2 linked regions of the Azospirillum brasilense genome follow. The protein of the gene in region 1 interacts with the protein of each later gene in a pairwise test. Links are inferred from orthologs where the notes say so. Each region holds a gene or a part of one and is shown on either strand. Other genes may lie near its edges. The genes, in order: D3869_RS04205 and mrdA.

The links.
Region 2: the proteins of D3869_RS04205 (region 1) and mrdA interact in binary tests that used the Escherichia coli proteins (3 or more experiments, as listed by UniProt). The link is inferred for Azospirillum brasilense from one-to-one orthologs.

Annotation. Positions count from the first base shown.
Region 1 is NZ_CP032345.1:836,996-851,368, reverse strand. Bases 5,489-8,553 are described here. They hold D3869_RS04205 (penicillin-binding protein 1A), read left to right. Parts: upstream 5,489-5,798; coding sequence 5,799-8,309; downstream 8,310-8,553. Other genes in these bases: D3869_RS04200 (hypothetical protein), read right to left, coding at 8,397-8,553; D3869_RS04210 (N-acetylmuramoyl-L-alanine amidase), read left to right, coding at 5,489-5,532. Also shown: transcription elongation factor GreB, read right to left, coding at 1-396; D3869_RS04215 (Rne/Rng family ribonuclease), read right to left, coding at 481-3,642; more of D3869_RS04210, read left to right, coding at 4,225-5,488; more of D3869_RS04200, read right to left, coding at 8,554-9,353; D3869_RS04195 (MBOAT family O-acyltransferase), read right to left, coding at 9,367-10,806; D3869_RS04185 (peptidoglycan-binding domain-containing protein), read left to right, coding at 12,468-12,776; D3869_RS04180 (ABC transporter substrate-binding protein), read right to left, coding at 12,786-13,808; D3869_RS04175 (ABC transporter permease), read right to left, coding at 13,841-14,373. UniProt on the Escherichia coli protein: Cell wall formation. Synthesis of cross-linked peptidoglycan from the lipid intermediates.
Region 2 is NZ_CP032345.1:2,602,380-2,616,561, reverse strand. The notes cover bases 4,451-7,324. They hold mrdA (penicillin-binding protein 2), read right to left. Parts: upstream 6,890-7,324; coding sequence 5,012-6,889; downstream 4,451-5,011. Other genes in these bases: mreD (rod shape-determining protein MreD), read right to left, coding at 6,971-7,324; D3869_RS12440 (methyl-accepting chemotaxis protein), read left to right, coding at 4,451-4,956. In the rest of the region: D3869_RS12460 (ABC transporter ATP-binding protein), read right to left, coding at 1-229; D3869_RS12455 (BMP family lipoprotein), read right to left, coding at 452-1,450; D3869_RS12450 (LysE family translocator), read left to right, coding at 1,681-2,343; D3869_RS12445 (DedA family protein), read right to left, coding at 2,361-3,038; more of D3869_RS12440, read left to right, coding at 3,259-4,450; more of mreD, read right to left, coding at 7,325-7,483; rod shape-determining protein MreC, read right to left, coding at 7,480-8,349; D3869_RS12420 (rod shape-determining protein), read right to left, coding at 8,440-9,480; D3869_RS12415 (TIGR00645 family protein), read right to left, coding at 9,923-10,465; phosphate signaling complex protein PhoU, read left to right, coding at 10,658-11,362; ilvC (ketol-acid reductoisomerase), read right to left, coding at 11,548-12,567; ilvN (acetolactate synthase small subunit), read right to left, coding at 12,743-13,249; D3869_RS12395 (acetolactate synthase 3 large subunit), read right to left, coding at 13,300-14,182. UniProt on the Escherichia coli protein: Catalyzes cross-linking of the peptidoglycan cell wall. Responsible for the determination of the rod shape of the cell. Is probably required for lateral peptidoglycan synthesis and maintenance of the correct diameter during lateral and centripetal growth.

The sequences.
Region 1 (14,373 bases):
GATGGTGATGGTGTTCTCCGTGCCGTCCTCCCGCGCGTAGGTGACGGTGGCGCCGAAGAACACGCGGTCGCGGTTCTTCTGGAGCGTGGGGTCAACCACCTCCGCCGATTCCAGCCGCTTGGTCAGGAAGCGGATGCGCCGGTCGATCTCGCGCAGGCGCTTCTTGCCGTAGATGTAGTCGCCGTTTTCCGAGCGGTCGCCGTTGCCGGCCGCCCAGGACACCACCTCGACCACCTTTGGGCGCTCGACGCGCAGCAGCGAACGCAGTTCCTCCTGCATGCGCTGGAAGCCTTCGGGCGTCATGTAGTTCTTCACGCCCTTGGGCAAGGGTTTGGGATCGTCGGCCTCGTCGTCGTCGCCGGCGGAGTCGTTCTCCCGGGTGAAGGCCTTGCTCATGGTCGGGACCCTTCGCGGTTCTCAGGAAAAGGAAAAGGCGCCGCGAGGCGCCTTTTCCAGTCTTTACGGCGATGAAGCGCGCGCTTAGCGGCTCCACCAACCCCGGCGCGGCTTGGCCTCCGGAGCGGCGTTTGCGCTGGCGGGCTCGGGTGCCGGCGCGGCCGGAACCGTCTCGCTGACCGCCGGAGCGGGCGCCGCTTCGGTCGGCGCATCCGCCGCGGTCTTGCGCTTGCGCGCCGGACGCTTCTTCGGCTCCTCGGCGACGGGGGCCGCAACCGGGGCCGGAGCGGGTGCCGCCTCGGCGGGAGCGTCCGCCGCGGTCTTGCGCTTGCGCGCCGGACGCTTCTTCGGCTCCTCGGCGACCGGGGCCGCAACCGGCGCCGGGGCAGGGGCGGCCTCGGCGGTCGCGGTCTTCGCCTTGCGGCTGCGCGACGGCTTGGCCGGCGGGGCGGCTTCCTCCGGAGCGGCAGCCTTGGGGGCGGCCGCCTTGGGAGCAGCCTTGGCGCCCTTCGCGGCGCGCTTCGGCTTGGCGGGGGCCGCTTCCGGCTCCGCCGTCACGGCCTCGGCAGCCTCCGCGGCGGTCGCCTTGGCGCGGCCACGGCGCGGCTTGCGGGCCGGAGCCTCCTCCGCCACCGGGGCGGCTTCCTCGGCGGCCGGAACCTCCGCGGCGGTGTCCGCCGTGGTCTCCGGGGCGGCCTCGGCGGCCACCGCGCTGGTCAGGACCCAGTCGAACTCGACCGGTTCCATGTCCGCCGGCAGTTCCGGCGGGTTGACGGCGCGGCCGGCCTCGACGGCGGTCGGGAAGGACTCGGCTTCCGCCTCGCCCTCGGCGCCATCTTCCGATTCGGCGGCGGGCAGACCCTCGCCGGCCTCCAGGCCCTCGCGCTGGCGGGACCGCCGGCGACCACCGCGCTTGCCGCGGCGGCGCTTCTTGCGCTCGCCATTCCCGTCGCCGTTGGCCTCGAAGGCATCGGCGCCGTCCTCCGCCTCGGACGCGGCCAGATCGGCCTCCTCGTCCTCGTCGTCCTCGATGTGGGCGGGGCCGACATCGACGTCGTTGATGACGAACTCCGGCGCCTCGATCTGGGCGCGCTCGATCGCTTCCTCGTCGACCGCCGTCTCGTCGGCGTCGGCGGCCTCCGCTTCGACTTCCTCGCCCTCGGTCGCCTCGTCGGACGCGTCGGCGGACTCGCCGAACGGCGCGCGGCCATCCTCGCGGTCACGCCCGCGGCCACGGCGGCGGCGGCGGCGGCGGCGGCGGTCGCCCTCGCTCTCCCCGGCGGCGTCGGCGCGTTCCGTGACCTCGGCCCCGGCGACCTCGGCGGCCTCGACGACGGGCGCCTCCTCCTCGGCCTCCTCGGCCTCGGCGGCCAGGATGCGGTCGGTCTCGGCCAGGACGCGCTCGGCGCTGACCAGCGGCACGTCGTCCTCCGGCGTGCGGGCCTTCACGCGCTCAAGCCGCAGGTCCGGAGCGATCAGCGTGTCGTCGGCCTGGACCATGACGCGGAACCGGTAGCGGTCCTCGATCTTGGTCAGCTCGCCGCGCTTCTGGTTGAGGATGTAGAGCGCGATGCGGGTCGGCACGAAGACGGTGATCTCCGACGACCGCTTGCGGATGCCCTCCTCCTCGATGGCGCGCAGCACGTGCAGCGAGGCGGATTCCACCGAGCGGATGACGCCGGTGCCGGAGCAGTGCGGGCAGCGCTCGAAGTTGGTTTCCAGCAGCGACGGGCGCAGGCGCTGGCGCGACAGTTCCAGCAGTCCAAAGGCGGAGATGCGGCCGAGCTGGATGCGCGCCCGGTCGTTCTTCATCGCCTCCTTCAGACGGCGCTCCACCGCGGCGTTGTTGCGGGGCTCCTCCATGTCGATGAAATCGATCACGATGAGGCCCGCGAGGTCGCGCAGGCGGAGCTGGCGCGCCACCTCGTCGGCGGCTTCGAGGTTGGTCTTGTAGGCCGTTTCCTCGATGTTGCGCTCGCGCGTCGACTTGCCCGAGTTGACGTCGATGGAAACCAGCGCCTCGGTCGGGTTGATGACGATGTAGCCGCCGGAGCGGAGTTGCACGACCGGGCTGTGGATCGCGTCGATCTGCGTTTCCACCTGATAGCGGTGGAACAGCGGGATCGTGTCGTCCTGGTACTGCATGACGCGCTTGCTGTGGCTCGGCATCATCATGCGCATGAAGTCGCGCGCGGTGTTGAAGCCGGCGCTGCCCTCCACCCAGATCTCGTCGATGTCGTCGGTGTAGAGATCGCGGATCGAGCGCTTGATGAGGTTCGCCTCCTCATAGATGAGGCAGGGCGCGGACGACTTCAGCGTCTGGACGCGGATGTCGTCCCACAGGCGCAGCAGATATTCGAGGTCGCGCTTGATTTCCTGCTTGGAGCGTTCCAGCCCCGCGGTGCGCAGGATGACCGCCATGCCTTCCGGAATGTCGAGATCGGACAGGATCTCCTTCAGGCGCTTGCGGTCGGCGGGGTTGGTGATCTTGCGGGAGATCCCGCCGCCGCGGCCCGTGTTGGGCATCAGCACGCAGTAGCGGCCCGGCAGCGACAGGTAGGTGGTCAGCGCCGCGCCCTTGTTGCCGCGCTCCTCCTTGGTCACCTGGACCAGCATGACCTGCCGGCGCTTGATGACTTCCTGGATCTTGTAGCTGCGCAGCGGGCGGGCGCGGCGGCGGTGGGCCTCTTCGACCTCGTCCCCGCCGATGACGTCCGGGCTCTCGGCCGGGGCGGCGCCTTCCGGAGCCTCGTCCGAATCCGCGGCCTCGTCCGAACCACCGTCCGAACCGGCGTCCGTGGCGAAGGCCGGGACATCGCCCTCGAACCCGTCGCCCTCGGCCTCGGCGTAGGAGCCGGGCATCGGGGAGTTTTCCTCGACCACGACATCCGGGCGGATCGGCTCGGCCATCACGGCGCCGTCGGCGGCGGCCTCGGCGCGGGCCTCGGCCTGCTCCTCAAGCCGGCGCTCCTCGGCCAGCAGGGCCTCGCGGTCGGCGATCGGGATGCGGTAATAGTCGGGGTGGATTTCCGAGAAGGCCAGGAAGCCGTGGCGGTTCCCGCCATATTCCACGAAGGCCGCCTGGAGCGACGGCTCGACCCGGGTCACCTTGGCAAGGTAGATGTTGCCCTTGAGTTGCTTCCGGGTGGCGATTTCGAAGTCGAGATCTTCGAGTCTGTTCCCATTGACCACGGCGACCCGGGTTTCCTCCGGGTGCGTGGCGTCCACCAGCATGCGCTTGGCCATACAAGATCCCCATGACGCCCCAGGCCGCCCGCGCGACGGACAAGCCGCCAGGGCGCGTCATCGTTGTGAGCGAAGCCTGCGGAACCGGCCCCTAACCCGTCGAACGGCGCTGACGAAGCAGCCAGGACGGGTCGGGCTTCGGCCTCCGGGTTACGGCCTTGCGGCCGGCACCAGCTTCGAGGTTTCGTCCCAATCCACCGGCAACCCAGAAGCGTCACGCCCCGGACCGCGCCCGATGATGTAAATTTCGGCCGTGGGGGTCCGCGGGCGACGCCCACAGTCACCCCGGAGAGAAACCTCTCGGAAGAGTGGGCTGGTGGGTCGCGGTATGTCGCAGAGCTACCATAGACAAGCACGAAACCATGCACAACGTGGAATTCGGCGAAAGTTGCGGTCCGTCGCATCCGGTTCGGCGGCATTTCCCCGGGCCGGGGCCGGCGGGGGCGGTGTTGCATGAACGGCACCCTCGCCGACAATTCCGCCACGCCCCCGGACACCAGCGTTGAGCGCCTTGATTTCGCTGCGCTATAGCTGAGCGCTGGCTTTGCCGGTTTGTGGTTTCTGGTGGAACGGATGCCCCGATTGCTCGCGATTGTCGCTGCGCTGGGCGCCCTTCTGGGGGCGGCCGTTCTGCCGTGCGCCCCGGCGCAGGCCCAGACCACCGCGGCGCTGCCCTTCCCGCCGCCGGTGCAGGAGCGGGTGTCCGTCCTGAACGCGCGGCTCGGCCTGCATCCCGACAAGACGCGGCTGGTTCTGGAACTCACCGACTCGGTTCCCTTCACCGTGTCGGTGCACGGCTCGCCCTACCGCGTCGTCGTCGATCTGCCGGAGGTGAGCTGGCCGGGCGGCAACACGGTGATGGCGGGCAAGGGCGTGGTCGCCCGCTACCGCTTCGAAGGGCGCGACGGCGGCGCCTCCCGCCTGGTGGTGGAGACCGACGGCCCGGCGCGGGTGGTCGAGTCCTACCTCATCCCGCCGCGCGACGGCTTCAAGCCGCGCTTCGTCCTCGACATCGCCCGCACCACCCCGGCGCAGTTCGCCGCCGCCGCCCCGGTCGCCGCGACCACGGCCACTGCGGCCACCGCGTCGGTGAGCCGCGACGCGGTCCGCCCGCCGGCGAAGAAGGACCCCATCGTGCCGGTCGCCGCGGCCCTTCCGCCCCCGGTCCCGCCGCGGGCGGCGCCGGTGCCGGAAAAGCCGATGATCGTCGTCGATCCCGGCCATGGCGGCGTCGATCCCGGCGCGGTCGGCGTCGGCGGGGTCTATGAGAAGGACATCACGCTGGCGATGGCGCGGGAGCTGAAGCGCCAGTTGGAAGGGTCCGGCCGCTACCGGGTGCGGCTGACCCGCGACAAGGACGTGTTCATCCGCCTGCGCGACCGCGTCGCCATCGCGCGGGAGGCCAACGCCGACCTGTTCCTGTCTCTGCACGCCGACAGCATCGGCTCCGCCAACATGCGCGGCCTGTCCATCTACACCCTGTCCGACCGGGCGTCCGACCGCGAGGCGGAGATGCTGGCCGCCAAGGAGAACCGGGCCGACGCGCTGGCCGGCATGGACCTGTCCTCCGAGAATGATCTGGTGGCCTCGATCCTGATCGACCTCGCCCAGCGCGACACGATGAACCACTCCAAGCGCTTCGCCAACATGGCGCTGGAGCACCTCGGCCGCGAGGTCAAGCTGATCCCCAACAAGCCGCACCGTCAGGCCGGCTTCGCCGTGCTGACCGCGCCGGACATGCCGTCCGCGCTGGTCGAAATGGGCTACTTGTCGAGTCCCCAGGACGTCAGCCTGCTGAGCAAGTCGGCCCACCGCGAAAAGCTCGGCCGCGGCATGGTCCGCACCATCGACGCCTATTTCAAATGGCTGACCGGGGCGCAGAAGAGCTGAGGCTCGGTTGAACCGAAATCGGCCGCGCCGGGCACCGCTGCCCAGTGCAGCCATGCGGGCGGGGGCGGGCGGGCATACGCGTCTTCCGGTCACCACTTTCTTGCATGCGCCTTGTGGCCGTCACATTTTCCTGACATGGCTGCGAGGGAGTCGGACTGCTGCCCCTCGCGGTGTAGGATGCCGCCCATCGGACGGTTCCGCGTCTTCCCGGTCTCTGTCCCGGACGAAGGCGGCGGGGCCGCCGCCATGCCTGTCTGGGAACCGTCATGCGCTTTATTCTGTCCGCCCTGATGGCCGTCGTGATCCTCGCCCTGGCCGGGGCGGGAGGGCTGGTCTACATGCTGGACCATTACGATCACGAACTGCCGGACTACACCAAGCTCGCCAACTACGAACCGCCGGTGACCACCCGCGTCCATGCGGGCGACGGACGCCTGCTGGCCGAGTTCGCGTCGGAAAAGCGCGTGTTCGTCCCCATCGACGCCATGCCGAAGCGCGTGACCAACGCCTTCCTGTCCGCCGAGGACAAGAACTTCTACGACCACAAGGGCATCGATCCCGTCGGCATCGCCCGCGCCATCCTGACCAACGTGGAGAATCTCGGCCGCGACCGCCGGCCGATGGGCGCCTCGACGATCACGCAGCAGGTCGCCAAGAACATGCTGCTGACCAACGAGGTCTCCTTCTCGCGCAAGATCAAGGAAGCGATCCTGGCGGTCCGCATCGAGCGGGCCTTCAGCAAGGACCGCATCCTCGAGCTGTACCTGAACGAGATCTTCCTGGGATACCGTTCCTACGGCGTGGCGGCGGCGGCGCTGAACTACTTCAACAAGGCGCTGGACGAGCTGGACATCGAGGAGGCGGCCTATCTGGCGGCCCTGCCCAAGGCGCCCAGCAACTACCATCCGGAACGCCAGCGCGACGCCGCCATCGCGCGGCGCAACTGGGTGATCGGGCGCATGGCCGAGGACGGGCACATCACCCCGGAAGAGGCCAGGATCGCCCAGTCCAAGCCCCTGGTCGTGCGCAAGCGCGACGAGCAGGAGTATGTGACCTCGGAGTATTTCGCCGAGGAGGTCCGGCGCGAGCTGGTGAAGCTCTACGGCGAGCAGGCGCTCTACGAGGGCGGCCTGTCGGTCCGCGCCTCCATGGACCCGGTGCTTCAGCAGGCGGCGACCAAGGCGCTGCGCAGCGGGCTGGTCCAGTACGACCGCCGCCACGGCTACCGCGGCCCGGTCGGCAAGATGGAGAATTTCGACAACTGGGCGAAGAAGCTCGCCTCCATGGCGCCGCCCGCCGGCTCCGAGGGCTGGCATCTGGCGGTGGTGCTGAAGGACGACGAGGCGGCGGCGCTCGACATCGGCCTGCCGGACGGCTCGCGCGGCCGGGTGCCGCTGGCCGAGCTGCGCTGGGCGCGGGCGCAGCGCGACGACAACCGGCTCGGCCCGGAGATCCGCCGCCCTTCCGACGTCGCCAAGCTGGGCGACCTGATCCTGGTCGAGGCCGCCGGCAAGGACGAGAAGGGCAAGGAACCGCCGGCGGGCACCTACGCGCTGCGGCAGGTTCCGGCGGTGCAGGGCGGTCTGGTCGCGCTCGACCCGCACACCGGCCGCGTGCTCGCCATGGTCGGCGGCTTCTCCCCGCACATGAGTTCCTTCAACCGCGCCACCCAGGCAATGCGCCAGCCGGGCTCCTCCTTCAAGCCCTTCGTCTATCTGACGGCGCTGAACCAGGGCTTCACCCCGTCCTCGCTGGTGATGGACGCGCCGTTCGAATACGACCCCGGCCACGGCCAGCCGATCTGGCGGCCGGAAAACTACAGCCACGAGTTCTACGGCCCGACGCCGCTGCGCGCCGGCATCGAGAAGTCGCGGAACGTCATGACCGTCCGTCTGGCCCAGGCCGTCGGCATGGACAAGGTGAAGGCGCTGGCCGAGAATTTCGGCATCACCGACAACCTCCAGCCCTACCTGCCGATGTCGCTCGGCGCGGGCGAGACGACGGTGCTGCGCCTCGCCACCGCCTACGCCATGCTGGCCAACGGCGGCAAGCGGGTCGGCCCGACCTTCATCGACCGGGTGCAGGACCGCAACGGCAAGACCATCTTCCGCCACGACACGCGCCCCTGCGCCGCCTGCAACCAGGTGGCCTGGAACGACGGGCTGACCGTTCCCGCCGTCGCCGACACGCGGGAGCAGGTGAACGACCCGCGCACCGTCTACCAGATGGTCTCCATGCTGGAGGGCGTGGTGCAGCGCGGCACGGCGACCAAGCTGCTGTCGCTGGGCAAGCCGCTGGCCGGCAAGACCGGCACGACCAACGACAGCCACGACGCGTGGTTCATGGGCTTCTCGCCCAACCTCGTGGTCGGCACCTACATCGGCTTCGACCAGCCGCGCTCGCTGGGCGCCCGCGAGACCGGTGGCTCGGCGGCGGTGCCGGTGTTCAAGGACGTGATGGAGGTGGCGCTGAAGGACCAGCCGGCCACGCCGTTCCGCGTGCCGCGCGGCCTGCGCCTCGTCCGCGTCAACCCGGAGAACGGGCGTCTCGCCCAGCCCGGCGAGCGCAAGGCGATCTGGGAGGCCTTCATCCCCGGCACCGAGCCGAACCCCGACCAGCCGCAGATGGTGCTGGACGGCTCGGCCCACGCCGCGGACGGCGGCTGGACCGGCGGGGTGCCCGGCGGCGACCCGGCGGCCCAGCAGCAGCCGGGTGGTTGGGGCGCTCCGGCGGCTCCGCCCTCGGCGGCGACGGTGGGAACCGGCGGTCTCTACTGAGCCGGGCCGGCTCGACAGAACGAGTTCAACAAGAAAAAAGCCCCGCTTCCCGGTTCGGGAGGCGGGGCTTTTCCTTTGTGCGAAGCCTCAGGGCCGTGCGGCGGTGTGGGTGTCCGGGCGGAGCTGGGCGATGGCGTCGGCCGGGGCGGTGTCGGTGGGGCAATCGGCCAGCGGGCGCAGCCGGTCCTCCATCCGCGCCAGCATCACGCGGACGCCCTCCTGATTGATGTGCAGGGCGTCCACGAAATGGGCCTCGTCCTCGACCTCGCGGCGGGTGTCGATGACCGGCACGTCGGGCGGCAGGCGGGTCTTCAGGTCCTCGAAGAAGGCGTCGAAGTTGGTCACCTTCTCGATGTAGCCGGGGAAGAAGGGCGTGATGACCACGGCGACCCGCGTGCCCTTCTCCCGCGCCGTGCCGATGATGCGGTCCAGCGCGTCCCAGTTCGGCTGGAAGCCTTCCATCCGCTCCGTCGGCGCCTTTTCGAGCTGGGCCTTGAGGAAGGGCGACATGGTGCCGCTCAGCGTCCGGTCGCCGGTCGGGTGCAGCCCGTCGAAGGCCAGCCGGATCGTCTGGTTGTTGTTGAAGATCAGCGTGTTGAACAGCTTGTTGGAGGCCCACATGGTGGCGTCGACCTGACGGATGAAGCCGTCCACCCGTTCCGAGTAGTAGGCGAGCAGCGGCAGGTCGGCGAGCGCCTTGGGATCGTCGACCACGCTCGTCGGCTCGACCAGCAGCAGGCGGGGGGCGCCGTGCCGGTCGAGATAATCCTCCCACAGCAGGTCGCCGACCGTGGTGGGGGCGCCGCCCATGCCCAGGTTCAGCACCCGGCCGCAGGTCAGCGCCTGCACCTCCTCCACCGGGAAGTGGTTGTCGGCGCGGGAGTTGCCCAGGATCACCACGTCGGCGGGCGGCCCCTTGCGGTAGACGGTCATGAAGCGGTCCGACGACTGGAGGAGCGTGTCGCCCATCCAGGACGCCACCGCGCGGTCCATGGCGACCACCATGCCCAGGATCAGTCCGACGGCGGCCAAAAGGCGGATCATGGTTCGGGCTCCCTCAGAACTGGAAATAGATGAAGGATCGGTTGGCGAAGTTGCCGAAGAGCAGGAGCATCAGGATCAGCGTGGCGCAGCCGGCGGAGCGGACCACGACGTTGACTCCGGCGTAGCGACGCCCGGCCCCGAACTCGATCATCGCGTCGATCATCAGGACGACGAGGCCGAACAGGGCGACGCGGACCAGATAGCTCATCTGCTGCATGCCGCGCGGCAGGCTGAAATCGCCCTCGGCGATGATGCCCAGGATGGTCCGCACCGTGTGCATGTCGTCGGCGCGGAAGGGCAGCCAAGTCAGCGTGATCAGCAGGAAGACCAGCCCGACGGTCAGCAGCTTCCCCGCCATCAGCGGCGCGCCGCTGAGCCGCAGCGGGCTGCGCTTGGCCAGCCAGCGCACGCCGTCCTCCGCCGCCATCAGGGTGGCGTGCATGGCGCCCCACAGGACGAAGGTCCAGGCGGCGCCGTGCCACAGGCCGGACACCAGCATCACGATGGTCAGGTTGCGGATGCGCAGCCAGTGGGTGCGTCCGCCGCCCATCGGGATGTAGACGTAGTCGCGGAACCATGTGGACAGCGAGATGTGCCAGCGCCGCCAGAAGTCCTTCATGCCCATGGCGAAGTAGGGGCGGGCGAAGTTCTGGCAGAGCGTGTAGCCGAAGATCTGCGCCAGACCGATGGCGATCAGCGAGTAGCCGGCGAAGTCGCCGTAGATCTGGAGCGAGAAGCAGATCAGACCGATGACGTGGTTCAGCGCGTTGAAGAACTCCGGCTGGGCGAAGCGCGCGTCGACCACGGCGGCGGCGTTGTCGGCCAGACCGAGCTTGAGGAAATAGCCCCAGATGATCTTCTCCAGCCCGGCGAAGCGGAAGGCGAAGCTGACGTCGTGGCGCGGGCCGTTCTGGATCTGGGGCAGCAGGTCGCGCGCCCGGACGATCGGCCCGGCGACGAGCTGCGGGAAGAAGGCGACGAAGGTGGCGTAGCGCAGCAGCGACCGCTCCGGCTTCTCCAGATGGCCGAGATAGAGGTCCAGCGTGTAGCTGAGATTCTGGAAGGTGTAGAAGGAAATGCCGACGGGCAGGATGATGGACAGCGTGCGGTGCCCGACGTCGAGGCCGAGCGAGGCCAGCGCCACCTGCGCGCTGTCGATGAAGAAGTTGAAGTATTTGAAAAAGAACAGGATCGCCAGATTGGTGGCGAGGCTTATCTGCATGAAGATGCGGGCGGTGGCCCGGTTCGGCGCGTCGGCGATGCGCAGGCCGCAATAGAAGTCGAGCAGCGTCGTGCCGGCGAGCAGCAGGCAGAAGCGGTAATCCCAGAAGCCGTAGAAGATGTAGCTGGACACCAGCAGCAGCGGCGTGAACAGCCGCGTCCTGGCGAGCATCATGAAGCCCGCCGTGAAGGCCGTGATGAACAGCAGGAACCCCAGGCTGGTGAAGTTCATCGGGGGGCCACGCTATTGTTGTTGGGGAACGGGGGCGCCGATAGCCCGCGCCCGCCGGGTGACGGGCACGAACGTCGGTGACGCTATCATGGGGAACCACCACCTATTCGCGCCGCGAAAGTGGTTTTGCGGCGCAAAAACGGTTTCATCCGAGTGGGTTGCCCGGCTGTCCCTGTGACGGTGCGGCGCTCCGGCGGGTTACCGTTCCGGTCTGGTCCAGCGTCGCGGAAGCCGGTGGGGCTGTGGAATAAGAGGGTGCAACGCCGCTCCCAACCCGCTACATAAGGGCCAAGACACTGGTTCAACTCTGGCTGACGAGGAGGCACTGCGATGCGGGCCGAGATCGAAGCGGCCGCCGGCGAGATTAGAGAATCGCTGGCGCTGCTGAGGAGGCATCTTTGACTGGGATAACGCGCTGCGTCGTCTCGACGAACTGAACGCCCACGCCGAAGACCCCAAGCTGTGGGACGACCCGTCCCGCGCGCAGACCATCATGCGCGAGCGCACCCAGCTCGAAAATTCCGTGAACGGCTACCGTGCGCTTGAGCGCGACCTGTCCGACAGCCTGGAGCTGATCGAGATGGGCGAGGCCGAGGGCGACGCGACCGTGGTCGCCGACGCCGAGGCCCAGCTCTACGCGCTGCGCGACCGCGCGGCCAAGCTCCAGATCGAGAGCCTGCTCTCGGGCGAGGCCGACGCCAACGACTGCTTCATCGAGGTGAACGCCGGCGCCGGCGGCACGGAGGCCCAGGACTGGGCGCTCATGCTGATGCGCATGTACCTCCGCTGGGCGGAACAGCACGGCTACAAGACGCAGTGGCTCGAGGAGAGCCCCGGCGAAGAGGCCGGCATCAAGTCCGCCACCGCGCAGATCAGCGGCCACAACGCCTACGGCTGGCTGAAGACCGAGGCCGGCGTGCACCGTCTGGTGCGCATCAGCCCGTTCGACAGCCAGGCGCGCCGCCAGACCAGCTTCGCCGCCGTCTCGGTGTCTCCGGTGATCGACGACAAGATCAACATCGAGATCAACGAGAAGGACTGCCGCATCGATACCTTCCGGGCGTCGGGCGCCGGCGGCCAGCACGTCAACAAGACGGACTCGGCGATCCGCATCACCCACCTGCCCACGGGCATCGTGGTGGCCTGCCAGCAGGAGCGCTCGCAGCACAAGAACCGCGCCAAGGCGTGGGACATGCTGCGCGCCCGCCTGTATGAGCGGGAGCTGAAGATCCGCGAGGACGCCGCCGCCGCTCTTGAAGCGACCAAGAGCGACATCGGCTGGGGCCACCAGATCCGCTCCTACGTCCTGCACCCCTACCAGATGGTGAAGGACCTGCGGACCGAGGTGGAGACCTCGCAGAGCCAGGCGGTGCTGGACGGCGACCTGGACATGTTCCTGGAAGCGGCGCTGGCTTCCCGCCTGAAGGGTCAGAGCGACGACGCTGCGGCGTGAATGCGGGTGGGGGTAGGTCTAGCCCCCACCCTAACCCTCCCCCGCTTCGCAGGGGAGGGGACTTGATCCTCCCTCCCCTGCGAAGCGGGGGAGGGCCGGGGAGGGGGCAAGGCACCCCCTATTTTTATCCCTTGGCCCATTTTTACCCCTTGGGAAGAAACGCGGCCTCTGCGTTGTTGATCTCCGCAACAAGAAACGGAGAGAGACCATGAACCGCAGCCTGTTCGCCGCCTTCCTGGCCGCCACGGCCTTCGCGTCCCCGGCCTACGCCGCCTGCCCGACGGACTCGATGACGCCGGACATGTATTTCGCCTATGTTGAAGGCATCCAGAAGACCCTGACCGAGCAGGGCTTCCGCCCCGGCGTGATCGACGGGAAGATCGGCCCCAACACCCGCTCCGCCATCCGCGCCTATCAGAAGGCCGCGAAGCTCCCGGTGGACGGCTGTCCGACTCAGGAGCTTCTCGACCACATCAATTTCTCCCAGCCGAAGATCTACGGACCGGGCAAGCGGTAAAATCTGCCCTCACTTTACGAAGGTCAGGTCCATGACGGACTTGGCGTCCAGCGCCTTGTCCACCTGACCTTCGGACTGCCAGAACTTCACCTGATTGACGACGTCGTCGACCAGCAGCTTGCCCTTCGGCTCGACGTAGGGCAGGCCGGCGGCGACCACCTCGGGCTTCTGCTTCGTCGCCTCGGCGATGATCGCCAGCAGTTCGTCGTAGCCCGGCCCCTTCACAATGGCGCCCGACGCGTCCTTGGCGTTGAAGGCGGCGTGGTATTCGGCCAGAGCGGTCAGATAGGCGCTGACGAACTTCTCGGCCAGCGGGCGGCGCTGGGCGACGGTCTTCGGGCTGGTGAAGAGGGCGCCGAGCTGCCACGGCGTCTCGTCGCCGACCCAGCCCAGGATGGTGCCGGAACCTTCGGCGGCGAGCTGACGGGCCACCGTCACCGGGGCGATCACCGCGTCCACCTGACCGCCCTTGAAGGCGGCGACCATCTTCGGCACGTCCTGCATCGCCACCATGGTCACGTCCTTGACCGAGAAGCCGTGCTTCTGGCCGAGCAGGCCGACCATGTAATGGAAGGTCGAGCCGACCGTGGTGATGGCGATGCGCTTGCCCTTGAGGTCCGCCGGCTTGGTCAGCCCGGCGTCGTGCGCCGCCTTGGTCGCCACATAGGCGCTGAGCTGGAAGCCCGGCTCGTCGCGGCTCTGCGCCGCGATCATGGTGACGGCGCCCTTGGCCGCGAGGTTGTAGAAGCCCGCCGTCAGGCCGGTGACGCCGAAATCCACGTCGCCCGAGGCCACCGCCACCGGCACCTGCTGGGCCGAGGTGAACATCTTCAGGTCGACGTCCAGCCCTTCCTTCTCGAAATAGCCCTTGGATTTGGCGATGAAGATCGGGCCGGAGGAGGCCAGCGCCAGCACGCCGATGGAGGTCTTCTCCAATCCCTGCGCCTCGGCGGCGGGCGTCCCGGCCAGCGCCAGGGCCGCGGCACCCATTGCACCCAGAACCAAACGGCGGCTCCAACGCACGACGGTCATTCTCAGTCTCCCATTTTCAATCATCATTTTTCTCACCGCCATTTCAGCAGGCGGCGTTCCAGGATGGACAGCACGGTCCCGATGCCCAGGCCGAGCAGCGAGAGAACCAGCACGCCGGCCAGAAGCTGGTCGGTCAGCATCAGGTTGCCGGCGGTCAGGACGAAGGCGCCGATGCCGTATTCCGCCCCGATCATCTCCGCCGCGACCACCAGGATCAGCGCGATGGAGGCGGTGATGCGGAAACCGGCGAGGATGCCGGGCAGGGCGCCGGGAAGCACGATCTTGCGCAGGATCGACGCCCAGGGCAGGCCGAAGCTCTGCGCCATGCGGATCAGGTTGCGCGGCACCGAATCGATGGCGCTGTAGGTGGCGATCACGGTGGGGAAGAAGACGCCGAAGCCGATGGTGGCGAACTTCGACGGCTCGCCGATGCCGAACCACAGGATGAACAGCGGCAGCAGGGCGATCTTCGGGATCGGGAAGAAGGCCGAGACCAGCGGCACGCCGACCGCCCGCGCCACCGAGCCGATGCCCATGGCGAAGCCCACGGCCATGCCGGCCACCG
Region 2 (14,182 bases), 1.8 Mb from region 1 along the record:
GCGGGCTGTGCACCGCCACCGGGCGGCCGTCCACCAGGATCGTCCCGCCGTCGGCGGGCAGATAGCCGTAGACGATGCTCATGATCGTCGATTTGCCGGCGCCGTTCTCGCCGATCACGCCGTGGATGGTGCCCTTCGGCACGGCCAGCGACACGTCGCGGTTGGCGTGGTTGGCGCCGAACCACTTGTTGACGCCGCGGGTTTCCAGAGCGGGAGGGTGTTGGGGCATGGGGACTTTCATGATTGGAAGGTCCGTGCCCCCACCCTTCCCACGGCTTCGCCGCGGGCCCCTTCCCTCCCCCGCTTCGCAGGAGAGGGAGCTATATCCCCTCCCCTGCGCAGCTCTCGCGCAAACCGGAGGTTTGCGCTGACGCGACAGGCGGACCTTTGGTCCGCCAAGAGCGGGGGAAGGTTAGGGAGGGGGCAATGCTCGGCGACGCGGAAACTCAGCTCACGGCTGATACGGCTTCACCGCCAGCTCGCCCGCAATGATCTTGCGCTTGGCGTCCTCGACGGCCTTTTCCATCTCCGCCGTGACGAGCTTGCGGTTGTTCTCGTCGAGCGCGTAGCCAACACCCTCCTCCTTCAGCCCGACGACGCGGTGCCCGGCCGTCCAGCTGCCGTCCCTGGCCGACTTCATGCAGTCGTAGACGGTCACGTCCACGCGCTTGACCATCGAGGTCAGGATCTTGCCCGGGTGGATCCAGTTCTGGTTGCTGTCCACCCCGACGCCCAGCTTGCCGGCGTCCGCGGCGGCCTGCAGCACGCCCAGCCCGGTCGCCCCGGCCGCCGCGAAGACCACGTCGGCGCCGCGCCCGAACTGGCTCTTGGCCAGCTCCGCCCCGCGGGTGGGGTCGTTCCAGGCGGCGGGGGTGGTGCCGGTCATGTTGGTGAAGACCTCGCCGTCCGCCTTCACATGGCGAACGCCCTGCTCGTAGCCGGTCAGGAAGTTGCGGATCAGCGGGATGTCCATGCCCCCGATGAAGCCGACCTTGCCGCTCTGCGAGGCCAGCGCCGCCAGCATGCCGACGAGGAAGGAGCCCTCATGCTCCTTGAAGGTCACCGACTGGACGTTGGGCAGGTCCAGCTTGTCGTCGATCAGGCAGAATTTCGTGTTGGGATACTCGCGCGACACCTTGTCGACGGCGGCGGACTGGGAGAAGCCGACCGCCGTGATCACGGTGGCGCCGCGCCGCGCCATGTTGCGCAGCGCCTGCTCGCGCTGGCTCTCGCTGGTGACCTCGAACTCGCGGTAGACGATTCCGGTCTCCTTCTTGAAGCGCTCCGCCCCGTTGTAGGCCGCCTCGTTGAAGGACTTGTCGAACTTGCCGCCCTGGTCGAACACCACCGCCGGCATGAACTCGTCCGCCGCCAGGGCCGGGCCCGCGGCGGGAACGGTCGCCGCCGTCAGCGACAGGGCCAGGATGGTCAGAATGCGCGTCATCGTCATCGTTCCGCTTCCCCGTTCCGGTGCGCCCGCTTGCCGGGTCGTGGCGGCCAGGATAGCCGCTCCTCCCGCCCCGCGACAGGGGGCACATGGCAGGGGGAATTCCGCCGCAGGTCACAGCCCCTGGGGGACCTCCCTCCGCGACGCCGGTTGACGGAAGGGCGGTGGCCCGCTATCACGCCCGCCATTGCCCGGAGGAGGGGCCCGGAGGAGGGAATCGCAGATTGGACGAGGTGATCGGCGTGCATGGTCTGGTGGTGCTGCTGCAGGGCATCGTCCTGGGAATCGCCATCGCCGCCCCGGTCGGCCCCATCGGCCTGCTCTGCATCCGCCGCACGCTCCAGCACGGGCCGCTGATGGGCTTCTTCACCGGCTTCGGCGCCGCCGTGGCCGACACCATCTACGGCGCCATCGCCGCCTTCGGCGTCTCCGCCGCCCTGGACTTCCTGCAAGGGCACGAGATCGCCTTCCAACTCGTCGGCGGCATCTTCCTGATCGTCGTCGCCATCCGCACCTTCCGTCAGAAGCCGGAGGACGAGGAGCGCGAGGCCGCCAGCGCGCCCGACACGCCGTCCTTCCTCGGCGGTTTCATGACCGGCCTGTCCCTGACCCTGACCAACCCGGCGACCATCATGGCCTTCATCGCCATCTTCGCCGGCTTCGGGCTGGGCGGCAATCTGGGGCGGGTGGACGCCTCCACGCTGGTTGCCGGCGTCTTCATCGGCGCCTCGCTGTGGTGGTTCACCCTGTCCATGGGCGTCGCCGCCGTCCGCCACCGCATCTCCGACCGCGGGCTGACCCGGCTGAACCATTGCACGGGGGTGGCGCTGGCGGCCTTCGGCCTGTGGGCGCTCGGCATGGCCGTCACCGGCATGGCCGGCTGGGCCATGGGATGAGCGTTAAACGCTGAACCTCAAGGGCTGAGCGGGGCTCCCGCCACCGGCGGATCGCCGCCCGGCCCCCGCGACGATTTCTGGGCGCGGCGGATGCCGTGGAAATGGCTGACCAGCCGGTACAGGTACAGCCCGACCAGGACCACCAGCAGCCCAACCGTGAAATAGCCCACCAGGCTGTGCGCGAAGGGCCAGCGGGACAGCATGTAGCCGGTCCAGGCGAGCAGCAGCGTCCACAGGATCGACCCGATCCCGGAATACAGGCAGTAGAGCGGGATCGACATCCGGCAGGCCCCCGCCGGGATCGAGATCAGCGTCCGCACCCCCGGCACCGGCTGGGTCAGGAACACGGCGATCCCGCCATGCTTTCCGAACCACTCCGTGCTTCGTCGGACCTTTTTGGGGTGGATGGTCAGCCAGTGGCCGTAGCGTTTTAGAAAGGCCTCGAGCCGGTCGCGGCCCATCAGACGGCTGGGCAGAAACCAGACCAACTGCCCGACCAGCGAGCCCAGCCCACCGGCCAAGGCGACACCGAACAGATTGTACTCGCCCTGCGCCGCCGCGATGCCGGCCAACGGGATGACCGACTCCGCGGGAACCGGCGGGATCACCCGCGCCAGGACCAGCAGCAGGAAAATGCCCACGTAATTCATCGTGTGCATCACATCGACCAGCCAATTGGTCAGTCCGCCAGCCATGTCTGCCCACCCGAATTTTAATCCCTCGAAAAAACAGGCCGGCAGGCCGTCGGTTCCTGAACCATGTCGCGGCGCGAAACCGCATGTCACATTCGGGCGATAGATGCTTAGATATAAAATAGGCAAGAGACGTACACACCCCCGTATGCAGTCGAACGTCTCTGTCCGATACCGGCCATGACGCATTCACTCCGCCATGGTGAGAAGAGAGAGAACCGCCATGCTTCTGAGCAACTTCAAGATATCTACGAAAATCTTGTCCATCATCATCATGCTGGGAGCGATCTGCGCAGGAATTACTGCCACGTCGGTCACCGGACTGGACGCGCTGAGCCGCGCCACCGACGAGATCAAGGCTTCCGGCGATGAGATGAGGCTCGGTGCACGACTGAATCGCCTGGTGGTCGAATTGCTCCGCGACGAATACCGCCTTGCCGCCAACCCTGCGGATCTGCCGCAAGTTCTGCCCTCCATCGCGATGAGCCGCGACTCGCTGTCCGCAAACCTCACCAGGGTCAAGGAGACCGCCGACCCCGAGCAGAAGCGCTTGCTGGCAGACTTCGAAGCGGCGCTGTCGCTCTACAAGACTCAATTGGAGCAGACTCTGGCCGTAGCCCGTGAGATCAACGCGAAGGGTGCCGTCGGATTTCATAAGGACATTCTCGCTTCGGTCGAAAACAGCGCTATCGCCGCGCGGAATCTCCAGGATCTGAGCGTTAAATACACCGCCTACACCGACGACAAGGCGTCACGTCTATCCGACGACGCTTCCCAACTGGCGGAACGGCGGGCCGTCCAGCTCATCGCGGCGGCGGCTGTCGGCATTCTCGTCGGCCTGCTGCTGGGCTGGCTGATGTCGCAGTTCGGAATCGTCCGCCCGGTGACCGCCGTCGTCGCCTGCCTGCGCGGGCTGGCCGACGGCAAGCTCGACACGGAGGTCTACGGGACCGACCGCAAGGACGAGGTCGGCGCCATCGCCGCCACCGCCGACGTCTTCAAGCGCAATCTCCTGCACAGCCGCGCCATGGAGCGCGAGGCCAAGGAGGCCGAGGCCCGCTCCCAGGCGGAAAAGCGCGCCGCGATGCTCGCCCTGGCCGGCCGTTTCGAGTCGCAGGTGGGCGTCATCGTGAACGACGTCGGCGGCGCCGCCACCGAATTGCAGGCCACCGCCGCCCAGCTCGCCTCGGCGGTCGAGGAGGTCGGCGCCCAATGCAACGCCGTCGCCGGCGCGTCGGAAGAGGCCAGCGCCAACGTCCAGACCGTCGCCTCGGCGTCCGAGGAGATGTCCGCCTCCATCCATGAGCTGGCCGAGCGCGTCGCCCGCTCCGCCGCCCGCTCCAAGGCCGCCGCCGAGGGGGCCAACCAGGCCCAGGCCCAGCTCGACGCCCTGTCCGCCGCCATCGAGCAGGTCGACCAGATCGTCGCCTCGATCAACGCTGTTGCCTCGCAGACCAACCTGCTGGCACTGAACGCGACCATCGAGGCCGCCCGCGCCGGCGAGGCCGGAAAGGGCTTCGCCGTGGTGGCGAGCGAGGTGAAGAACCTCGCCAACCAGACCCACGCGATGACCGAGCAGATCGGCAACCAGATCGCCGCGGTGAAGAGCGCCTCCGGGCGGACGGTGGAGGCCATGCGCGCCATCATCACCCAGGTCGAGGACATCGACCGCTCCACCGCGGAAATGGCCGCCTCCGTCGAGCAGCAGAGTGCCGCGACCGGAGAGATCAGCCGCAACGCCCAGCAGGCCGCCAACGGCACCGCCGAGGTGTCGAGCAACGTTGCCGGCATCCAGCAGGCGGAGTCGGAGACCAGCGCCGCCACCCACAGCGTGAAGGAGGCGGCCGACCAGCTGGCCGCGCGCGCATCGAGCCTGAAGCGCGAGGTGGATCAGTTCCTGTCCGAAGTGCGTGCGGCCTGATCGGCCGCGCAGTCCCGAAGCCTACAGTCCCAAAGCCCTACAGCCCCAAAGCCCCTCAGCCCCGGGTGCCGCCCGGCGGCGGGGGCGGCGGGGCGCTTTCCGCCACGGCGGCGCGGCCCGGATCGCGTTTCTGGCATTCCAGCAGGATGTCGCGCGCGATCGGCGCCGCCGCGGTGGACCCGCCGCCGCCGTGCTCCACGAACACCGCGCAGGCGTAGCGCGGGGCGCTGACCGGGGCGTAGGAGATGAACAGCGCGTGATCGCGCTCCCGCCAGGGCAAATCCTCGTTCTTCCGCACGCCGGTGCTGCGCTCCGCCATGGTGATGCGGCGGACCTGGGCGGAACCGGTCTTACCGGCCATTTCATAGCCGGGTTCGGTGATGCGCGACTTGTAGGCGGTGCCGTTCGGCGCGTTCGTCACCTCGTAGAGGCCGCGCAGGACGAGGTCGAGATTTTCCTTCTTCACCCCGATCGGCGGCCAGCTCGTCTGCTCGCCCGACAGCGCCTTGATCTGCTTGGTCAGGTGGGGCTTCACTGCGAAGCCGCCGTTGGCCAGCCGCGCGGTCATCGCGACGAGCTGCATCGGCGTGGACAGCACGTAGCCTTGCCCGATCGCCGCGATCAGCGTCTCGCCCTGCGCCCAGGGCTTGCCGAGCGCGCCCTTCTTCCAGTCGATGGACGGGATCAGGCCTGGGCGCTCGTGCGGCAGGTCCAGCCCGGTCAGCTGCCCCATGTCGAAGCGGTTGGCCATCTCGGCGATGCGGTCGATGCCGATGCGCCGCGACACGTCGTAGAACCATACGTCGCAGGAATGGCGCAGCGCGCCGACCACGTCCACCGTGCCGTGCCCGCCCTTCTTCCAGCAGTGGAAACGGTGGTCGCCGAGGTCCATGTGGCCCGGGCAGAACACCGAGTGGTTGCGGCTGATCAGCCCCGATTCCAGGGCCGCCAGGGCCACCACCGGCTTGAAGGTGGAGCCCGGCGGGTATTGCCCGGCCACCGCCTTGTTGTTCAGCGGCGTCGCCTGGTTGGACAGCAGCTCCTCCCACAGCTCGGCGCTGATGCCCATGGTGAACTGGTTGGGGTCGTAACTGGGGTGTGAGCACAGGGCGTAGATGCCGCCGGTGTGCACGTCCATCACCACACAGGAGGCGCTGACCTCCTGCGCCAGCCGCTGCTGCACGAATTTTTGCAGGCCGATGTCGATGGTCAGCTGGACCTCGCGGCCCGGCTGCCCCTCGTCGCGCGACAGCTCGCGGATGACGCGCCCGACCGCGTTGACCTCGAGCTGGCTGGTGCCCGCCGTGCCGCGCAGCGCCTTCTCGTGATACTTCTCCATCCCCGCCTTGCCGATGCGGAAGCCGGGCAGCGACAGCACGGGGTCGCCGTTCAGCTCCGCCTCCGACACGGCGCCGACATAGCCCAGGATGTGCGCGGTCGCTTCCGCCTCCGGGTAGTGGCGGATCTCGCCGACCTCGATGGCGACGCCCGGCAGGTCCGGCGTGTTCATCTCGATGGTGGCGACCTGCTCCCAGGTCAGGTTCTCCCGCACGGTGACCGGCACGAAGCGGCGCTTGCGATGCAGCTCGCGCATCACGCGGCGGCGGTCGCCGTCGGTCAGCGGGACGATCTTGGAGATCTTGTCGAGCGTGTCCTGGATGTTGCGGGTGCGCTCGGACACCACGACGACGCGGTAGTTCTGCTGGTTCACCGCCAGCGGCGCGCCGAACCGGTCGACGATGGTGCCGCGCGACGGGGCGACCAGCCGCAGGCTGATGCGGTTCTCCTCGGCCAGCATGGTGAAGCGCGCGGACTCCACCACCTGCAGGTAATAGAGCCGCCCGACCAGAGCGGACAGACCGGCGAGCTTCAACCCGCCCAGCACGGCGGCGCGGCGGGTCAGCAGGCGGTAGCGGTCGGTGTCGCGGTCCATCGCAGTCAAAGGCTCACATCCCCTGCCAGATCATCCCTGCCGGCTATCCCTGACCTCACCCCAGTCCATCAACCTGGCCCATCATCCCTGAAGAAACGCGCGGTGCACGCGGATCAGCATCCAGGCGATGGCCGGGAAGAAGGCCATGGTCAGCAGCGCCTGGAACAGCGCCGGCCGGAACGGCAGCACCGTCGCCTGGAGCGCCGAGAAGGCCAGCCACTGGATGCAGGCCACGCCCATCATGATCAGCCCGAAGCCGAACCACATCAGGGCGAAGGTGCTGGACACCAGGACGCGCCGCTGGCTGGACACCGCCCAATGGACCAGCACCAGCACCAGCGCGTTCACCCCCAGCGGTCCGCCGGTCAGCAGGTCCTGCAGCAAACCGATCAGGAAGGCGGTGCCCGGCCCCATCAGGTCGGGCCGGTGGATCGCCCAATAATAGACGGCGATGGCGGTCAGGAAAGGCGCCACCGACGCATAGCCGGGCAGCGGCACCGGGATCATCCCGGCCAGCGCCAGCATGACCGTCACCGCGAAGGGCGCGAGATTCCGCCCCGTCTTGTCCAGCCGCTGCCACAAGGTCAGCGTCATTTCGACTCGGACGACGGTTCCGTCTCGCTTCCCGGCAGGCTGAACTCGACCAGCTGCAGGTGTTCAACCCGCGACAGGTCGACGTTCGGCTGCACCCGGACGCCACGTTCACCGGCCGAGGACACCACGCCCACCGGCAGCCCCGGCGGGAACTGCCCGCCGTGACCGGAGGTCACCACCCGCTCGCCCACCTGAACCGGCGCTTCCGGCGGCAGGTAGAGGAGCCGGGTCTGGTCGGAATTGTCGCCCGCCATCACCGCCCGCTGGCGCGAGCGCTCCAGCACGACGGGGATGCGGGTGTTGATGTCGGTCAGCAGGAGGACGCGCGCCGACCATTCCCCGACCTCGATCACCCGGCCGACCAGCCCGCTGCCGGCGATGGCCGCCTGCCCCTTGCGCACCCCGTCGCGACGGCCGGCGGTGACCACCAGCGTGCGCAGGAAGGAGCTGCCGGGAGCCGCGATGACCCGCGCCGTGATGAAGGAGGAGGACGGCTCCGGCGTCGCCTTGAGAAGGGAACGCAGGCTGATGTTCTCCGCCTCCAGCCGCAGCGCCGCCTGCTTCCACTGCAGCAGCCGAGCGTTCTCCGCCTTCAGCCGCTGGTTCTCCTCGAAGGCGTTCTGCACCTCGACCACCGACTCCACGACATGGGCGGCGGTGGCGGCGGGGCGCGAGATCGCGTCGAGGATCGGGGCGAAAGCGTCGGTCACCCGCGCGCGCGCGCTGTCCACCGACAGCGCGTCGATCCGGCCCACCATCATCAGGGCGACGGAGGCGAGCACCAGCAGAAGGAAGGAGAAGCGCTGGGCGAGCGCCCGCAGCGGGGCGGCAAGGCGCACGACGGAACCGGAATTGCGAGGCTTCACAGGATCATCCCGTCCAGGTACGCGATCCGCCCCCGGCTACGCTGGCGAATGGACGAACCACCGGGGGAACCCAACCGAGCAATACACCAATCAGTAGGCGCTGACCAAGACGTTTCGCAGCGTCTTCATCTCTTCCAGCGCCCGCCCGGTGCCCAGCGCGACGCAGGACAGCGGGTCGTCGGCGATCGACACCGGCAGGCCCGTGGCGTGGCGCAGGACGAAGTCCAGGTTGCCCAGCAGGGCGCCGCCGCCGGTCAGCACGATGCCCTTGTCCACGATGTCCGCGGCCAGTTCCGGCGCCGTGTGCTCCAGGGCGACCTTCACCGCCTCGACGATGGCCGACACCGGCTCCGCCAGGGACTCGGCGATCTGCCGCTCGGAGATGATGAGTTCCTTGGGCACGCCGTTCATCAGGTCGCGGCCCTTGATCTCCAGGATGCGGCCCTCGCCGTCTTCCGGCGGGCAGGCCGAGCCGATTTCCTTCTTGATCCGCTCCGCCGAGCCTTCACCGACCAGCAGATTGTGGGTGCGGCGGATGTAGCCGATGATGGCCTCGTCCATCTTGTCGCCGCCCACGCGGACCGAGCGGGAATAGACGATGCCGCCCAGCGACAGCACGGCCACCTCGGTGGTGCCGCCGCCGATGTCCACGACCATGGAGCCGGTCGGCTCCGTCACCGGGAGCCCGGCGCCGATCGCGGCGGCCATCGGCTCCTCGATCAGGAAGACGCGGCGGGCGCCGGCGGCCTCCGCCGATTCCTGGATCGCGCGGCGCTCCACGGCGGTGGAGCCCGACGGCACGCAGATGATGACCTGCGGGCTGGCGAAGCTGCGCCGGTTGTGCACCTTGCGGATGAAGTGCTTGATCATCTCCTCGGCGACTTCGAAGTCGGCGATGACGCCGTCGCGGAGGGGGCGGATGGCCTGGATGTTGCCGGGCGTGCGGCCCAGCATCATCTTCGCCTCGTCGCCGACGGCCAGCACCTGCTTCTTGCCGCGGACGTTGGCGATCGCCACGACCGAGGGTTCGTTCAGAACGATGCCGCGGCCCTTGACATAGACCAGGGTGTTGGCCGTCCCCAAATCGATCGCCATGTCGGCGGAAAGCACGCCGAGGAGTTTGGAAAGCATGGACCCGACTAACTCTTCAATGCGGTTGAGACGGCCTTGCCGGCGATGTGCCCGCTCCGGTGCGGAGGGCCACGCCCGCCAACGGTTCCATAGACGAATGCCCCTTCGCGCTCAAGCGGAGAGTGCAACCGGCACGCCTTGCCGAACCCTTGTCTCCGGCGCCCGTGGGGCGGACGCCGGCGCCGGTCCGGCGCTCTGGTCGATGGGAGGCGGTCCTTGAGGCAAGGCCGGTCCCGGCGGAATGTCCAGTCCCCGAAGTCCTGGCGGAACGCCGTCCTCCGGTGCCCGCCACACTGCCGCGTCAGGGTTAATTTTCCGTCAACAGGAGGCGGGAACCTCCGGCGTCCGGCCAAACCGCTCCGCTCGCGGCGGGGGTATCCTTAGGCTGATTCCCAACCCGCCGCAACGGCTTTGTGTCGGGTTTGAAACCGCTCCGGCGCCCTCAATGATGATCGGATTTCGCCGCGGCCGCCGCCTTGCCGTGCGCTCCGTGATGGCTCCCTTCCAGCCGGTCCATCAGGGCCAGCAGGACGCCCGACACCACGAAGGTCATGTGGACGATGACCATCCACATCAGGTTTTCCTTGCTGGTGTTGTCGATGTTCATGAAGCTTTTCAGCAGGTGGATGCCGGAGATCGCCACGATGGAGGCGATCAGCTTCAGCTTCAGCCCGCCGAAGTCGACCTTGCCCATCCAGTCCGGGCGGTCCTTGTGGTCGGCCACGTCGATCTTGGACACGAAGTTCTCGTATCCCGAAAAGATCACCATCAGCAGCAGGTTGCCGGCCAGCGACAGGTCAATCAGGGTCAGCACGGCCAGGAGGACGTCCTTTTCCTGCATCTCCAGCACGTGCGGGACGATGTGGAAGATCTCCTGGGTGAACTTCGCGAGCAGGAGCACCAGCGACACGACGAGCCCCAGATAGAAGGGGGCGAGCAGCCAGCGGCTGGCGAAGATGATCTGTTCGAAACGGCGTTCGATCATGACGGTCGGCGTCCGTGCTTGGTCATAAGGGGTAGCAGGGCCGGACTCTTGCCATTTCGCACATGCGAAATCAACCATTCCCATGCGGCGCCCGCCGCGTGCCGCGCGGCGACGGTACTGGCCTGCCGGGCCGCAAAACTGTAAGGTTTCCGGCCGTCCGCCACCGACGCCCGCACCGATAAGGCCAGCCCCATGAAGCACCCCGCCCCGCACATCGTCACCGCGTTCGAAGACGCCATGAAGCGGCTGAAGGCCAGCATCGTGCAGATGGCGGGCGCCGCGGAAACCCAGCTCGACGGCGCGCTGACCTGCCTGACCCAGCGCAACCCGGAGCAGGCCCGCGCCATCGTCGAGTCCGACGCGCGCCTCGACAGCTACGAGCACGAGATCGAGGCCAATTGCATGCGCATGCTGGTGCTACGCCAGCCGGTGGCCGACGATCTGCGCGAGGTGATCGCCGCGCTGAAGATCGCCGGCAACCTGGAGCGCGTCGGCGACCACGCCGCCAACACCGCCCGCCGCGCCGTCTCCGTGGCCGAGTTCCCCGAATCCCCGGCGATGAGCACCCTGCCCAACCTGGGCCGTCTGGTGCGCCAGCGCCTGACCACCGCGGTGGACGCCTATGTGGACGGCGACGTCGAACTGGCGCTGCGCGTCTGGCGCACCGACGACGAGGTGGACGCGCTCTACACCAGCCTGTGCGAGAGCATCAACCAGTCGGCCGCCCGCCTGCCGGAGATGTTCACCGCCCACATGCACCTGCTGTTCATCGCCAAGAGCCTGGAGCGCATCGGCGACCACGCCACCAACATCGCCGAGGTCGTGCATTTCGTGCACACCGGCCGGCCGCTGCTCGACGAGCGGCCGAAGGCGGACCGGTCACGGGGGGATGTGTGAGGTTTTCCAGCCGGTTGCACTTGCCCCCACCCTAACCCTCCCCCGCTTCGCAGGGGAGGGAATTTTCTCCTCCCCCTGCAAAGCGGGGGGGAGGTCGGGAGGGGGACAAGCCAACAGCAGAACTATCCACAAACGAAAAAGCGCGCCTCGCGGCGCGCTCTCCCGTTTCTCGATCCAGGAACCGATCAGTTCTTGGACTTGTCGACCAGACGGCGCTCGGCGATCCACGGCATCATGGCGCGCAGCTTCTCGCCGACCTGCTCGATCGAGTGCTCGGCGTTGCGGCGGCGGGTCGCCTTGAAGGACGGCTGGCCGGCCTTGCACTCCAGCATCCAGTCGCGGACGAAGCGGCCGGTCTGGATGTCCTCCAGGACGCGCTTCATCTCGGCCTTGGTCTCCGGGGTGATGATGCGCGGGCCGGTCTTGTAGTCGCCGTACTCGGCGGTGTTGGAGATCGAGTAGCGCATGTTGGCCATGCCGCCCTCATACATGAGGTCGACGATCAGCTTCACCTCGTGCAGGCACTCGAAATAGGCCATCTCCGGGGCGTAGCCGGCCTCGGTCAGCGTCTCGTAGCCGGCCTTGATCAGCTCGGTCAGGCCGCCGCAGAGCACGGCCTGCTCACCGAACAGGTCGGTCTCGCACTCTTCCTTGAAGGTGGTCTCGATGATGCCGGCGCGGCCGCCGCCGATGGCCGAGGCGTAGGACAGGGCGATGTCCAGCGCGTTGCCCGAGGCGTTCTGGTGCACGGCCACGAGGCAGGGCACGCCGCCGCCGCGCTGGTACTCGCCACGGACGGTATGGCCGGGGCCCTTCGGCGCGATCATGAACACGTCGAGGTCGGCGCGCGGCTCGATGAGGTTGAAGTGCACGTTCAGGCCGTGCGCGAAGGCGAGCGCGGCGCCTTCCTTCAGGTTCTTGGCGAGGTCGTCGCGGTACAGGTCGGCCTGCAGCTCGTCCGGGGTGAGGATCATCACCACGTCGGCCCAGGCGGCGGCCTCGGCCGGGGACATGACCGTGAAGCCGGCGTTCTCAGCCTTCTTGATGGTGGCCGAGCCCGGGCGGAGGGCGATGCGCACGTCCTTCACGCCGCTGTCACGCAGGTTGTTGGCGTGGGCGTGGCCCTGGCTGCCGTAGCCGACGATGACGACCTTCTTCCCCTTGATCAGGTTCACGTCGGCATCACGATCATAATAGACGCGCATGGTGGTCTTCCTTGGATTTTTCGATCTGGTGGTGCGAGTTTTGCGCAGCGGAATTACTCCACCGGCGAAAGGGCCGCGTCAAGCACAAGACTGTTCGGCAGACCTGCAAAAGGACGGCGGGCTGGGTCGTCTCCCTGTCATGGGTGGCGTCATAGCCCGCCGCTTAGGGCCAAAATCAGAAGCCGGTGGCTCCCTTGGACATGGCGACGACGCCGGTGCGGCTGGCCTCGACGAGGCCGAGCTGAGCCATCAGCCCGACGAAATCGTCGACCTCGGCCGTCGTGCCGGTCAGTTCGAACACGAAGGAGGTCAGGGTGGCGTCCACGACCTTCGCCTTGAAGATGTCGGCCAGGCGCAGCGCCTCGATGCGGCGCTCGCCGGTGCCGGCGACCTTGACCAGCGCCAGCTCACGCTCCACCGACGGACCCTCGTCCGTCAGGTCGTGCACCTTGTGCACCGGCACGAGGCGGTCGAGCTGGGCCTTGATCTGCTCCACCACCATGCGGGTGCCGGAGGTGACCAGGGTGATGCGGGACAGGTGGTCGGCGTTGTTCACCTCCGCCACCGTCAGGCTTTCGATGTTGTAGCCGCGGCCCGAGAACAGGCCGATGACGCGGGCCAGCACGCCCGGCTCGTTGTCCACCAGCACGGCGATGGTGTGCTTCTCGATCTTCTCTTCCACGATCCGTACTCCGCCAGAGGGCCTTCAACCGTTCGTCTTGGTCGCCGCGATCAGACCAGCACCATGCCGTCTTCCGGCGTGGCGTCGGACGGGCTGTCCTCCGGACCGAACAGGATTTCGTTGTGGGCCTTGCCGCCGGGGATCATCGGGAAGCAGTTCTCCTTCGGGTCCACGGCGATGTCGATGATGCAGGGGCGGTCGGTGACGGCCAGCATCTTCTCGATGACCTCGTCCACCTCGGCCACCGTGGTCGCGCGCAGGCCGACGCAGCCCCAGCTTTCCGCCAGCTTCACGAAGTCGGGCAGCGCCTCGGAGTAGCTGTTGGAGTAGCGGGAGCCGTGCAGCAGCTCCTGCCACTGGCGCACCATGCCCATGTACTTGTTGTTCAGGATGAAGATCTTGACCGGGGCGCGGTACTGCACCGCCGTGCCGATCTCCTGCATGTTCATCAGGAAGGACGCCTCGCCCGACACGTCCACCACGATGGCGTCGGGGTGGGCGAGCTGCGCGCCGATGGCCGCCGGCAGGCCGTAGCCCATGGTGCCCAGGCCGCCGGAGGTCATCCAGCGGTTCGGCTCGTCGAAGGGCAGGAACTGGGCGGCCCACATCTGGTGCTGGCCGACCTCGGTCGTCACGTAGTGGTTCTTGCCGCGCAGCGCCTCGCGCAGCCGCTCCAGCGCGTACTGCGGCTTGATGACCGCCTCGGTGCGGTTGTAGTTCAGGCAGTTGCGGGCGCGCCAGCCCTCGACCTGACCCCACCATTCCTTCAGGGCGGTCTGGTCGGCGCGCTTCTGGCGGGCCTTCCAGATGCGGATCATGTCTTCCAGAACGGCGCCGGCGTCACCGACGATGGGGATGTCCACCGCGACGTTCTTGTTGATCGAGCTGGGGTCGATGTCGACGTGGATCTTCTTCGAGCCCGGCGCGAATTCC